DNA from 3 places in the Fictibacillus enclensis genome. Region 1 is predicted to be linked to each of the others. Evidence: riboswitches for the same ligand, from Rfam matches in the RefSeq annotation. Region 1 holds a riboswitch; each other region holds the start of a gene.
What was found. Region 1 has a riboswitch for cyclic di-AMP ahead of QNH15_RS18075 (dicarboxylate/amino acid:cation symporter). Riboswitches for the same ligand answer to the same signal wherever they lie in the genome.
Positions count from the first base shown of each region.

Region 2: it holds a riboswitch for cyclic di-AMP, as region 1 does, so the genes downstream of both, QNH15_RS05380 (potassium channel family protein) here and QNH15_RS18075 (dicarboxylate/amino acid:cation symporter) in region 1, are expected to answer to the same signal.
Region 3: it holds a riboswitch for cyclic di-AMP, as region 1 does, so the genes downstream of both, QNH15_RS02405 (APC family permease) here and QNH15_RS18075 (dicarboxylate/amino acid:cation symporter) in region 1, are expected to answer to the same signal.

Region 1 covers NZ_CP126109.1:3,447,683-3,452,490, reverse strand. Annotated here, with positions in the region: gene QNH15_RS18095 (PqqD family protein) at 51-338, shown strand; gene QNH15_RS18090 (hypothetical protein) at 428-607, shown strand; gene QNH15_RS18085 (GDSL-type esterase/lipase family protein) at 772-1,551, shown strand; gene QNH15_RS18080 (hypothetical protein) at 1,608-1,802, opposite strand; cyclic di-AMP (ydaO/yuaA leader) riboswitch at 1,972-2,124, shown strand; gene QNH15_RS18075 (dicarboxylate/amino acid:cation symporter) at 2,263-3,504, shown strand; gene QNH15_RS18070 (hypothetical protein) at 3,661-4,362, shown strand; gene QNH15_RS18065 (DNA-3-methyladenine glycosylase) at 4,373-4,808, opposite strand, start outside.
Region 2 covers NZ_CP126109.1:988,010-992,817, forward strand. Annotated here, with positions in the region: gene QNH15_RS05365 (asparagine synthase) at 1-100, shown strand, start outside; gene cls (cardiolipin synthase) at 191-1,693, shown strand; gene QNH15_RS05375 (undecaprenyl-diphosphate phosphatase) at 1,782-2,564, shown strand; cyclic di-AMP (ydaO/yuaA leader) riboswitch at 2,642-2,786, shown strand; gene QNH15_RS05380 (potassium channel family protein) at 2,879-3,535, shown strand; gene QNH15_RS05385 (TrkH family potassium uptake protein) at 3,548-4,808, shown strand, end outside.
Region 3 covers NZ_CP126109.1:439,034-443,841, reverse strand. Annotated here, with positions in the region: gene QNH15_RS02405 (APC family permease) at 1-1,785, opposite strand, end outside; cyclic di-AMP (ydaO/yuaA leader) riboswitch at 1,905-2,047, opposite strand; gene QNH15_RS02400 (bacitracin ABC transporter ATP-binding protein) at 2,175-2,303, shown strand; gene QNH15_RS02395 (NAD(P)-dependent oxidoreductase) at 2,395-3,036, opposite strand; gene QNH15_RS02390 (Rrf2 family transcriptional regulator) at 3,190-3,630, shown strand; gene QNH15_RS02385 (transglutaminase-like domain-containing protein) at 3,749-4,351, opposite strand; gene QNH15_RS02380 (YkvA family protein) at 4,362-4,742, opposite strand.

The DNA.
Region 1 (4,808 bases):
GTGACCAAAACCTTTTAACGATGGTGCCTCAGTTCAAACAAGGTATTCATATGGAAAATCGCAAGGACGGATTTGTTTACTTGATGATTCCAAGAACAAATCCGATTGAACGGCTGTCCATCCGTTTTCTTAAACAGCCCTCCTTTTTTCCAGTCAAACTCGATGAGCTTGGTGCCTTTGTTTCAAAACAAATCGATGGCATAAAAACCATCGATGAGATCAGCGCGAATCTTGAGGCTGAATTTGGAGAAAAGGCTTCACCGGTTGTTCCAAGGCTGGCCAAATTTATAGAAATGCTTGAGGTGAACGATTGGATCACCTGGAGAAGAGAGAATTGATTTCTCTCTTCTCTTTTTTTTGAGTTTCACTGCTACATAACTGCTTTCTGTGATTCATATACATGTGAAAAAGGAAAAGGAGAGTGGTTATGGGGGCGCTGGTCATTGTACTCCTGCCCGTGGCTTTGGTCCTGGTGGGTACAGCTGGACTGATTGGTTCATTTGTGCGGAGGGATACAGGTGATTATGATTTGGAAAACCTGTGGGAAGACCGTCATTATACTGCCGAAGACTACCGCTTAATCGATGAAGAAGACTCCTTGAAATAGGGGTTTTTTTTATGGATCCAAAGTGCTAACTTCTTCTATTTGCGTTATAATAGTAAAACTTGATAATATCCCGGTATGCTGTTTTAATGGATAAGCAAAAGGGAACTCAGAGAGACAACAAGCAATTTTGACATCTAGGGTCACGCAGAAAGAGGAGGATTTTTTTGGGTAACCGAAAAAAGGTCATATACCTACTTGGTGCTGTTGTATTAGTGACAGCATTGTTTTTTATATTTTATTTCGTAAAAGAATATAGTGGTGACCAGGGGAGCGAACATCGAAAATCTCCTCAGGTTCAAGGGAAGGAACCCCGGCCTAAACAGATCCGGATTGTGGCTTTGGGGGATTCACTGACATACGGTCGTGGAGATCCGAAACGAAAAGGCTACATCGGTCTGGTGAGACAAGGAATGCAGAAAGAGCTTAAGCGTCCTGTCGTTCTCAATAATTACGGGATCAGCGGGCAAAGGTCGGATCAGCTGTATAAACAGCTCAGCAACGGGATGGTATCACGGTCCGTCCGTCAGGCCAATTATATCTTTTTATTTATTGGGACGAATGATTACAGAAAAACCGCAGGCTGGAACTTCAGAAACATCAATCAGCAGGAAATGGCCATCGGCCAAAAAATGCTGTACAGCAACCTTGAGAAGATTACCAAGAAACTGCGCCAGCAAAACAAAAGGGCTCATATTTATATTTTAGGGCTGTATAACCCTTATACCGAAAACTTTTATGATGCGGTTTCGGCACAGGTGATTAAGAAATGGAATATATCCATTCAGGAAATCAGCGAAAAAACCCCTAATTCTACTTATATTTCCACGTATGAGTTATTTAACGGGATTCCGAAGGGGGAATATTTCTCGGATGCCATCCATCCAAATCCCCGGGGATATTACCTGATTGCCCAGCGGGTAATTGGAGAACTGAAGATCAGATGACCATAAGAAAACCGGGCAGCAGAAGCAGTCCGGTTTTTTACATTTATTTTATGGACCTAGCGTTTAATATCATTTTCAAGCTTGCCGTTCATGTCGATCATGAAACCGATCTCCCGGCCAAGCAACTGGCTAAGTTCTTTTGCTTTCTTTTCACTCTCATTTTTAATTTGCTCTATCGTCAACTCACCCTTTAATCGTGAAGAACCAACGATAATACTGAGATCTCCTTTTTCAAAAAAAACAATTCTCATTTCTTATATGCCTCCTATTTAGGAATTTCTGTCTATTCTTTATATATTTCGTCCTAATCCAAAAAGCTGGTGGGGTTATCTATTGAATAAATTACATTGATAATGTTTAAGGTTTCTCAGGGAACTTGACAAAATTTTTGTAACATTGATACTATAGTAGTAACCGAATAAAGTACAATCGCTGAGTTTCTGGGCACAGAAACCGGGGGAACCAATCAAATGGCTTTCATAAGCCTAGGGGTGAATCTAACTATAATTTAGAAGGCATATATCTCGTTGCCTAATCCGACAGCTAACCCCGGAAGCGTTTTGGAGAGTGATACGTTTGTGCAAATTAAACCACTAGTCTGCCCACGAGAAGTCTCGCTCTTTTCGTGGGTTTTTATTTGGGATAAATTTCTTGAAAGAGTGTAATTTTATACCATTCTTTCAGACATATTAGAGATATGGGGGAGATGAAATGAAATTATCGGTTAAAATTATTATCGGTCTCGTGTTAGGGGTTATTGTAGGTTTAGTTCTCAACCTGGCATTTCCAGATGCGTTCGGAGGACTCGATAAGTATGTTTTGACGCCCGTTGGACAAATCTTTTTGAAGCTCATTAAGATGCTGGTCGTACCAATTGTTTTCTTTTCTATCGTTCTTGGAACAGCAGGATTGGGAGATCCAAAGAAACTGGGGAGAATTGGTGCGAAGACTATCATCTATTTTCTAGCCACCACCACGATTGCGATTGTAATTGCCATGGCTGTTTCCTTGATTGTTAAACCGGGTGCAGGCGGAGGCTTCCAGACCCAGGGCCTTGAATTTAAAGCAGAAAAAGCACCTCCGGTAACGGAAACCCTGATGGGCATTGTTCCGGAAAACCCGGTTGCTGCCATGACGGATGGAAATATGCTGCAGATCATTGCATTCTCTGTGTTTGTAGGATTTGCACTTACCATGCTTGGCAGTAAAACAAAAGGTATTTTGAACTTGGTGGAGCAGGGAAATGAGATTATGATGTATCTGGTTAATCTCGTCATGAAAGTTGCTCCATACGGTGCCTTTGCATTGATCGCTTCTGCGGTCGGCAACTATGGGCTTGGCGCGCTGAAAGCGATGGCACTCTACATGATTGTGGTTGTTGCTGTATTGTTGATTCACTCCATTGTAACTTACGGAGGAACGGTTGCTCTGATTGCAAGAAAAAGCCCAATCTGGTTCTTTAAAGGCTTTGCGCCGGCCATGGCTCTTGGCTTTAGTACATCAAGCTCGAATGCAACACTTCCAATTTCCATGAAAACTGCTCAGGAAAACCTGGATGTTCCGGAGCCGATCAGCGGCTTTGTACAGCCGCTCGGAGCCACCATTAATATGGATGGAACAGCCATCATGCAGGGTGTTGCCACAATCTTCATCGCACAGGTGTTTAACCATAGCTTAACGATTGGTGAAATGTTGACAGTCATTTTAACAGCCGTTCTTGCTTCAGTCGGAACCGCTGGCGTTCCAGGAGTAGGATTGATTATGCTAGCGATGGTTCTTCAATCTGTTGGACTTCCGGTAGAAGGAATTGCGCTTATTCTCGGTGTGGACCGGTTGCTTGATATGCTTCGTACTTCAGTAAACATAACAGGCGATGCGGCATGTGCAGTGATGGTTGCGAAGACAGAAGAAAAACATGCGGATCGCCCGTCATCCGTCAGTGCAAGTGTATAATTAACATCTAAAAAAGAGGATGGCGCCCAAGCCCTGAATGGTTTGGGCGTCATTTTTTTCTTGTTAATTTTCCGTGAAATCGTAAAATATTGCCTTTTTCACCAAAAAAGGTGATATCATGAGAAATAGAAATGCTTTTGTCAGGAGGAAGTTGGCATGGATCAATTGTGGCAATTAATCGTATTAGTAAGTAAACTGCTATGGGCAAAAGCTGCAGCCGGATATTTTGCATTGGGCGTGCTGGCAGAAGCTGTTTTCCAAAACTTTTGGGTGCAGTTTGTCAGTGCCATTGTAGTGGGTATGGTACTGGTGAAACTCATTGAGTTTAGTATTCGATACTATTATTATCATAATTTTGTGCACCGAAAGTTAAAAAACAGCCTGGGCGCACCTGCTGACCTTGATCTATTTTTTCAAACGACGATGAAACGGGATATCTCCAGAGGCCTGCTTCCCAATTTGCGTTTTATGCGAAGCCTTTTTTTACAAATGAGAAGAACAGAATTGAGATTGTTCCATACCTATTTGCGGACGAATATAAGGACGCTGAAGGGCGGCAAACCGATCGGTTATGCTGTGGGGATTTTAATTGGTCTGTTTACCAGCTTTGCCATGGACATCCTGAAGATCAATAACCTTGCTTTTTCCCAGGAAAGCACAGTGAAAACCGTGTTGTTTGTGGTTGTCTGGTTTATTATTGTTCATCTGTGGATGAACAAGCGCATCCGTTCTTTTACACAGCTGGATGGCATTGTCCTTGCCTGTTTGAATGAAAAGTTAACGGATCCTTTTGACCCTGAAGAAGAACACGATGAGGACCTGTTATTCGAAGAGAGAATGATGAAAGAGCACTCCTGATGGGGTGCTCTTATTTTGATACGTAGAGATTATCCTTGACCCAAAATCTGTAGGGATACAGTGCTGCTTCGCCGGCATAATCCACACCAATCCTTGGTCCCGATACAATGTCTTGTTCTGGGACGTCTCTATATTCTCGTAAATAAAGATGCTCGGAATTGAGTTTTACCCCATAGTCTTCAAGTGTAATGCCCATGGCTTTGCACAATTTTCCGGGCCCGTCGGCCAGTTTTTTTAATTCCTTAAGGTTCCAGGCACCATTGTCCATTAACGAAACTGCCATGTTGCGGCGCTCCATCATCAGAGGGATGCCTTCTTTTGGCTCAAGTGCGCGGATTAAAATGGCTTCAGGCTTATGAAGGGGACCTGATACGATGTTAAAACACGTATGCATGCCATAAATAAAATAAACGTACACATGGCCGGCTTCTGCATACATGATTTCT
Region 2 (4,808 bases), 2.5 Mb from region 1:
AAAATATTCCGGTCTTTCAAAGGTTCTGCTTGGCTTTGGATTGGCGCACATTGTGCTTGGGGTCATTGATTTATTTGAACATGATCGAGACGAATGGTAAGAGGGAGAGTTCTTTCTCCTTCTTTCTGTTTAAAGAAAGGTTTTATAGGGAATTTTTCATATAAATCCATTAGCAGTAGGAGAATGTACCATGAAACGGATTATTGAATTTATTTTTGTGCTTATAATGATCGCTGCACTGTATGTCATTATTTTTTCTGACCTGGGCTTTTATTGGAAATGGGGCTTCGCTGCCCTGTATGCTTCCATCATCCTGATTACATTATATTCCCTGGTTTTGGAAAACAGGACAGCGCAGCATACTCTGGTTTGGATCTATGCCCTGGTTTTCTTGCCGCTTTTAGGCTATATCTTTTATCTTTATTCCGGTCAGCTTTACTTAAAAGGACACCTGTTTCGGACAAAGCGCAAACATGACCGGGAAGAACTTCAGCTGTTGGCGAAAAGGGAGCAAAAACCCGACTTCTCTGATTTTAATGATCATCAGGCATGCTTTGCCCGGTTCTCCCACAACGTCACAATGACCTTTCAAAATACAGCTACCCAAACAAACATTTTAAAAAATGGAGACGAAACATTTCCTGAAATTAAGAAACGTCTTTCAGAAGCGAAACGCTATATACATATTGAGTATTACATTTTCAGATCGGACCGCCTGGGAAAGGAAATCATAGATATCCTGATTGAAAAAGCAAAAGAAGGCGTGGAGGTCCGTTTTCTGTATGATGCTGTTGGAAGCTTATCCCTGTCTGCTGCCGAAGTAGACCGGATGAAGCAGGCAGGCATTCATGTGTATTCCTTCCTTCCTATTAAGTACGGATTTTTCAACCAAAAATTCAATTTTCGAAATCACCGTAAAATCATTGTGATTGATGGGGCTGTCGGCTTTGTTGGTGGCCTGAATGTCGGGATTGAGTATTTGGGTGAAGATGAGCGGATGGGCTTTTGGAGAGATACCCACATGGTAATAGAAGGGGAAGCGGTGCAAACCCTGCATGCCATATTTTTGCTCGACTGGGATTACGTAAGTGACGAATACCTTTTGGAAACCGAAGAATATTTAACCCCGACACCAGTGAAGGGGGATGGTGCCGTTCAGGTGGTCCCAAGCGGTCCGGATACCCAGGAAGGCATCATGAGTGATCTATACTATTCCATGATTTCCTGTGCCACCAAATCGATATGGATTGCCACACCTTATTTTGTACCGACAGAGTCCATTCGCACTGCGCTCAGGATTGCATCGAGAAAAGGGGTTCAGGTAAGGATTATGGTACCGGAAATCAATGACGGGTTTCTTACCCAATATGCCACCAGGTCCTACTTTCCGGAACTACTGCGCAGCGGGATTGAAATATATTCCTATAAAAAAGGATTTTTGCACCAAAAAGTAATCATTGTGGATGGAGATCTTGCCTCCATTGGAACGGCGAACATGGACATGAGGAGTTTTCATCTGAATTTTGAAGTCAACGTGTTTCTCACTGGGACCTCGTCCATCAAAGAGCTTGTGGAACATTATGAAGAAGATATAAAAGACAGTGAAAAAATCAGACCCGTAGGTTTTTATAAAAGGAGCGTATGGGAAAGGACGAAGGAATCAACTGCCAGGTTGTTTTCCGGAGTTCTGTAAAAAGACGCACCCCAGGTTCTCCAAAACTGTACTATCCTTGTCCCCAAGTGAATAACCTTTATCATGCTGTGTGATAAGAGGTGATCTAATGGATTGGATTGAAGCAGTGGTGTTGGGGATCATACAGGGATTAACCGAATTTTTGCCGATCAGCTCCACAGGCCATTTGCTGCTGGGCAGGCATTTCTTTCGGCTGGATGAAGCAGGCTTGTTTCTGGACAGCATGCTTCACATTGGAACACTGATCGCGGTTATGACGATTTATTGGAAAGAAATAAAGGAACTGATTCGTCAGCCTTTTAGCCGGCTGTCACTTCTTCTCGTTGCGGGAACCGTTCCCACTGTCATTATCGGCCTTTCATTTAAGGATTACTTTGAGGAAATCTCAAGAACCGGAATTACGGTTGGCTGGGAATTTCTCGCCACAGGCTGTATTCTTTGGCTTGCCGATTCCATGAAATCCAGAGGTTATAAGGAATTGGAAGACATCACACTAATGGATGCGGTTCTGATCGGAAGCTTTCAAGGTGCGGCCATATTGCCCGCGGTTTCAAGGTCAGGCCTGACCATCGCAGCTGCGCTTTTCAGGAAGATTGACAGGGGGACAGCTGCCTATTTTTCGTTTCTGTTGTCCATTCCGGCCATTGCCGGCGGGTGTCTTCTGCAGATAAAAGATGTGCTCGGGGGCCAGGCAGAAAAGCTCTCCTTTTTTCCCTTGTTTCTCGGTACGGTGATGTCGGCGGTTTTTGGGTATTTGGCGGTTAAGTGGATGATCGCCCTCGTAAAAAAGGGATCGTTAAAAGGCTTTGCCGTCTATGTCTGGCTGCTTGGATTCGCCATCATTGGCATGCAGGCGGCGGGTCTTTTTTAACCTTTTATGAAGGAAGGAAAGAAAGGATTGACATTTGATTCCTGCAGGATTACATTATAACTATTCAAAATTACATAACCTTTTGATCGCTTAATTTTAAGATTTTGTATAAGCTTAAAAGCGGGGGAACCAATCATATGGGGTGAATCTTTTTAATAAAGAGGGGATACTTCCGATTCCCTAATCCGTCAGCTAACCTCGTAAGCGTTAAACAAGGAAGAAAGGGACAGTTTGGATAGTGACTGACCATTTTTTTTGATGGTCTTTTTTATTTGCCAACTAAAGGGATATTTGACGTACAAGGAGAGAAAATAATGGACAAGCAGTTTGCGGTCATTGGATTGGGCCGTTTTGGCGGAAGCATATGCAGGGAATTTGCAAAAATGGGCTATGAAGTCATGGCGGTGGACAAGGATATCGAACGGGTCAATGAGTTCGCCAATATTGCCACCCAGGCTGTTCAGGCAAACTCGACGGATGAAAAGGCATTGAAGGCGCTCGGTATCCGTAATTTTAACCATGTCATCGTATCAATCGGTGAAGACATCCAATCCAGTATTATGACGACCCTTCTCTTAAAAGAAGAGGGTGTTAAAAAGGTATGGGTCAAGGCAACAAATGATTATCACCATAAAGTCCTTGATAAGCTTGGAGCAGACCGGATTATTCATCCGGAAAGGGATATGGCCCTTCGTGTGGCCCAGTTGATCACCTCCGAAAAAATTATCGATTTTATTGAACTTTCTCATGAACACAGCATTATAGAAGTAGGGGTAACAGACAAGCTGGCTGGTAAAACGTTAACCGAGCTTGATATCCGTGCCAAATATGGGTGCAATATCGTAGCTATTAAAAAAGGCAATGATATTCTTGTTTCTCCGATAGCCAATGTGGTGCTGAGACAAGGGGACATGCTTGTGGTGATTGGCCAAAACAGAGATCTCAATACATTTGAAAATGAAGGGGTGTAACGCTCAGTGGCTCTGAAGGTTGAAAAGCGGAGAGCTTTTCTGTATGAACCAATCCAGCTCAATCCTCCCCAAATCCTTGCCCTTCTTTTCCTGGTGCTTGTGCTGGCCGGAGCCTTGCTGCTTAAGCTGCCCATTGCATCTGAAAAAGGGGTCAGCTGGATTGATGCGTTCTTTACGGCGGTATCTGCAGCTACAGTAACAGGCCTGGTGACGGTTGATCCCGGCTCTACTTTTACCCTGTTTGGCGAGATTGTCATTCTCTTCCTGATCCAGGTGGGAGGGCTCGGAATCATGTCATTTGCCGTTCTCGTTGTCCTTATGCTTGGTAAACGGATTGGCATTAAACAGCGTCTCATCATGCAGGAAGCACTGAACCAGCCATCCATCGGCGGGGTAATTCGTTTGGTCAGAAATCTGCTCGTCTTTTCCCTGTCAATTGAGGCTGTAGCGGTAATTCTCCTTTCCTTTCGCTGGGTGCCTGACCTTGGCTGGGGCAAAGGAATTTACTACAGTATTTTTCACACCGTAGCCGCCTATAACAACGCAGGATTTGGCCTGTGGCCCGACAATTTGGTGAGGTATGTGGGCGATCCGACTGTCAATCTTGTTATTACCTTATTGATCATTACCGGTGGGATTGGTTTTACCGTACTGGTTGACCTTTGGTACAGCAAAAAGTGGAAAGAATTATCGCTCCACTCTCGTATCATGATTTGGAGCACGCTGTTTGTCAACGTGGTTTCCATTCTCGTGTTTTACGCGTTTGAATATAATAATCCGCACACATTGGGTCATTTGTCATTGGGGGAGAAGATATGGGCTGCCTATTTTCAGGGAATCTCACCCCGAACGGCAGGGTTCAATACAATTGATATCGCTGGCATGAGGCAGGATTCCCTGCTCTTTATGATTATGCTGATGTTTATTGGAGCAGGAAGCGCTTCTACAGGTGGTGGAATCAAGCTGACGACGTTTATAGTGATTATTTTTGCAGTACTTACGTTTTTGCGGGGAAAAAATGAAGTTACCGTTCTGAAGCGGACCATAAGAACAGGAATTATCCTTCGTGCCCTTGCCATTGCCACCATTAGCATGCTGCTTGTGTTTACGGGGGTCATGCTGTTGGCCATGACGGAGAAAGCTCCATTTTTAACGATTCTGTTTGAAGTGGTATCGGCATTTGGTACAGTGGGGCTTTCCATGGGGCTTACCTTTAAATTGACCTTGATTGGAAAGATTATTATTATTTGCGTGATGTTCCTGGGGAAAATCG
Region 3 (4,808 bases), 2.1 Mb from region 1:
ATCCCGCTTGAACAGCAGATAGGCCCGGATGAGCAGGCTCGACTGGTTATGCAGAATGTTATGCCAGTTCTTTTTGGTGATGAACTGCGGAATCAATACCGTTACCCGATAATTGTTTTCTTCCGCTTTGTTTTGAACTGTATCAATAAATTTCGTAAGCGGCATAATGATGCTTCGGTAGGAGGAATGCAGAGTAACGAGCCGCACATTTGGCTGCCACTTTTTCCATTTTTCTTCAAACGCATGTTCATCTTCCCGCTCAAACGCCACATAAACAGCAATAACCTGGTCGGTAAGGGAAGTGGCAAAGTTGACCGAGTTTTCCACGACCTTCGTAATTCCTGCTACCGGCACAATGATGACATTCCCCTCTACCAGCTTTGGCGGCTGATTAGGATTAATCCGCAGCTGTTCCCCGACTAGATCATAGTGCGTTTTAATTCGGTGAAACAGCAGGACAATCAGCGGCAAGAACACGAGCACCGGCCACACTTGCGGAAATTTGGTTAAAAAGAACATGATGGTGACGATGAAACTGATCAGCGCTCCGGTAGCATTGGTGATCAGTTTAGGCACCCAGCCTTGTGGCTTTTCCTTCATCCATTTCAAAATCATCCCTGTTTGGGACAGGGTAAACGGGATAAACACACCGACCGCATACAGCGGGATAAGATGCTCTGTCTTTCCGTTAAACACAAGAAGAAGAAGGATCGCTGCCACTCCAAGCGTAATGATGCCGTTCGAGTATCCGAGCCGGTCACCGCGAATCGTAAACATGCGCGGGATGAATTTATCCTTCGCCAGGTTAACGGCCAGCAGCGGAAAGGCCGAATAACCAGTATTTGCAGCCAAAACAAGGATTAATGCAGTTGTGCCTTGAATAAAGAAATACATAAACGTTCTGCCAAACGTGTGATCCGCAATCTGGGAGACGACCGTTTCCTTGGCGTTCGGGGTGATGCCGTAATAATAGGCAAGGAAAACAATCCCCGTGAACAGGATGGCCAATAGTCCTCCCATTGCCATAAGCGTTCGCGATGCATTCCTCGGAGCTGGATCCTTAAAGTTTGGAATCGCATTTGAAATCGCCTCAACACCAGTAAGGGCGGAACTACCTGAAGCAAAAGCCTTCAGCAGCAGGAAAAGGCTGATACCGGCCACCGGTGTTCCGACCGGTGTGTGCAAGTTTTCAGGCACATGACCGGTAACCGTGTTGTATACGCCAACCCCGATCATGATGATGAGGGCCACAACAAACAAGTAAACCGGATAAGCGAGCACAGAAGCTGATTCAGTGACTCCTCTCAAGTTCAGGGTAGTCAGAAACAGAACAAACACGATCGAGATTGGAAGATTGTATGGATGCAGGGCAGGAAACGCCGAGGTAATCGCATCCGCACCCGCGGATACACTAACAGCTACCGTTAAAATGTAATCCACCAGCAGCGATCCGCCGGCAACCAACCCTGGATTTTTCCCAAGATTGTCTCTGGAGACCACGTAGGCCCCTCCGCCATGTGGGTACGCATAGATAATTTGCCGATAAGATAAGATGAGAGCAGTAAGCAGAATGAGTACACCGATGGCAATCGGTACGGAATACCAGAAGGCAGCTGCACTTATGGTAAATAAAACAATTAAAATTTGTTCAGGCCCGTAGGCGACTGATGATAAAGCATCGGAAGAAAGGATGGCCAAAGCCTTCGTTTTATTCAGCTTCTGCTCACCCAGCTCAGTTGATTTGAGGGGTCTTCCGATTAATAACCTCTTCAGCGAAGTTAACATGTTGAATTCACCGCCACTTAAAATTGATCTCTTGATGACTAAAAAAAGGTATTAAAAAAGCCCACAAGCCGACGTAAATAGACCTGTGGACAGTATAATTTTAGTCGCACAAGCTTCACCTTCTTGCTCTAAAACGCTTACGAGGTTAGCTGTCGGATTCGGACCTTAAGAGTAGCCCTACCTTTAAAAGGATTCACCCCATGAATGGATTTATACATCCAGTTGGTTCCCCCGCACACTTAGGTTTCAGCGATTTAAGAAATTGAAACTTCGTATATCATACTCCTGCTTTGAGCAATTGTAAATAAAAAGATTAAAACCTTTAAACACAGGTAATCTTATTTATAAAAGCTTGGAAAACCGACCTACTTTTGATAGGAGGATGTATAATGAAGGAGAAAAAAGAGCCCCTTTTGACTGACGAATTTCTTGACCAGCTGGCAAAGGAAATTAATGAATTGTACGGCGGCCCTGCTTTTGAACAAGGCGATGCCTCTGAAAAAATGGAAGCAGAGTAAAAAAGCTCATGTTACTAGGTTGTACAAAGTAATACTTTCTAAAATAAAAAATACCATTAGCTTTTCACTAATGGTATTTATAATCGTATCGTTATTCTTTTTCGCCAACAACTGAAAAACGCTGGTTTTCATGCTGCGGATTTTCGATTTCATCAAGTACTGCAATCGCATAATCAGCATAGCTTATATAGCTCTCACCTTCAGAATTCAGGATCATCTGATCTTTCCCCTTTTGATAGGAACCAGTACGTTTGCCATTTGGATTGAAAAAGGCGGCGGGACTAAGATATGTCCAGCTGATCCCCTCTGAACCTTGCAATTCCTTCAAATTTTCAGCCGCCTTTGAAGCCGTTGGATAATACGCTTTCGGAAAAGCGGGGGTTTCCAACATGCGGGTCATTTGCGCCTCATCTACAAACAGGCTGCCTGCGCCTCCCACAACAAAAAGCTTGGTTTGTGGAGACCCTTTTAGAGCCTCGATTAAAAGATGGCCAACTTCAACGTGTTGATGCTCCTCCCCTGGTGGTGCATTAAACGCATTAACAACCACATCGAAGGCTTTTAAATCTTCCGTCTTCAGGTCGAAGATATTCTTTTCCAGTACTTCTGCTTTCTCATTTTTGACCTTGGCGGCATTCCGGACAATGGCCGTCGCCTCATGTCCCCTTTCTATCGCTTCATTGATAATAAGACTTCCAACTTTACCGGTCGCACCAATAACTCCAATTTTCATCATCTGTTCCCTCCATTACAAAATTAAGCTGTAATCATTTCGTTTACTTGTAATCATTGTAATTACATGTAACCATTTTGTCAACAGGCTTGATTTACGCTATACTAGTACTATAAGTTAAACGTTATCCGCTACTATAAGAAGGTGACCAATTTGTCCATCAGCAGCCGATTTTCTGTAGGCGTTCATATACTCTCTCTCTTAGAGATCTATAAAAATGAAACAAAATCATCTGAGTTTATCGCAGGAAGTGTAAATACCAATCCCGCGGTTATCCGAAAAATTATGGGAATGCTAAAAAATGCAGGGCTCGTCAACGTCCGGCCCGGAGTAGCTGGTGCAGAACTTGCGAAGAACCTCGATGAAATCACTCTTCTGGATGTGTATAAGGCCGTCAACGTCGTCCAGGAAAATGAACTGTTCAGTGTTCATGACCACCCTAATCCTGAGTGTATGGTTGGCCGCAATATTCAGGAAACCATCACTCCTATTCTCTCCATCGCTCAAAGCGCACTCGAAAAAGCATTGGGCAGCGTAACGATCGGGGATGTGGTAAAGGATATTGAAGAGAAAGAAAAAATAAACAGTAAATGATAAAAGGCATCCTGATAATGGATGCCTTTTAAATGGGTTTATCGTTCTGAAGAGCAGTGATTACCTTTTCAACCGTGTTATAAACGTCAGAAAGCCTATTATAAAGCTAAGTTTCCTCTTATAGATCTTCTGTCAACCGGTTGAGATACATTTCGAGTGCATCCTCATTGTCCTTCAGTACCGCAATGGTTTTGGGATGCGGAGCGGTATAAATAACCAGATAATCTTTTTCTCCCTGCTCCATTTGAACAGGAAAAGCCAGTTTTTCCTTATCGACGGAAAATTCCGCAGTCACTCCTTCTTTATTGCCTCTAGCGTCAAGGCGTATCCATTTCTTCATTGATGTTAGATAGACCCCGTTTAATGCATGTATGCAATATCCCTTTTCAGGTGTATCAAAAAGCATCAGCCGCTGATAGCAGAAGCCTGCAGGTATTCCTTCCCTTCTCAACAGTGCAGCCAATAGATTGGATTTGGCATAGCAAATTCCCTCTTTATGTGTAAGGACTTCAGACGCGGAACAGGTGATCCTCCTGCTTTGGATATCCCACGAGTGTGCAATCTCGTCCCGTATGTATTCAAAGCCCTTTTTTACCTTTTCCAGTTCAGATTGAGAGGTGTGAAAAAGCCTGTCGGCCAAAGTGGCAATAGCCTGATCGGAAAAGTCCACTTCTTCCGTTTCAACTAAATAATGGCCCAGTTGTTCTGACTCACAAATCATATTGCTCTCCTTATGTATAAATTTTTACGAGCTTTCCTATAATCCATACAAAAATCAAAGCCCAAACCAGCAGAATGAGTCCGCCTGCCATCCAATTCTTTGGCTTTTTCTGTCTGATTAGTTCTTCTGCCATTACCTCACAATCGATCAGAACATGTTTGGGTATCATTTTTAAAGCCAGCCAGATCCCGGCCGGTACAAGGATGATATCATCGATATACCCAAGAACCGGTATGAAGTCAGGAATAAGGTCAATCGGGCTGAAGGCATAGGCTACCACTATTGCTGTAAATACTTTCGCATACCAGGGGACCCGGTTATCTCTGCAGGCAAAGTATAAAATATAAATCTGCCGTTTCAGTTTTCTAGCCCAGGCTTTTAATTTATCCATAGGTCCTCCATACTCAGGTGATTTCCTATGCTTCTTCACTAGCTAGACCAAATCCTCTTTAAAATC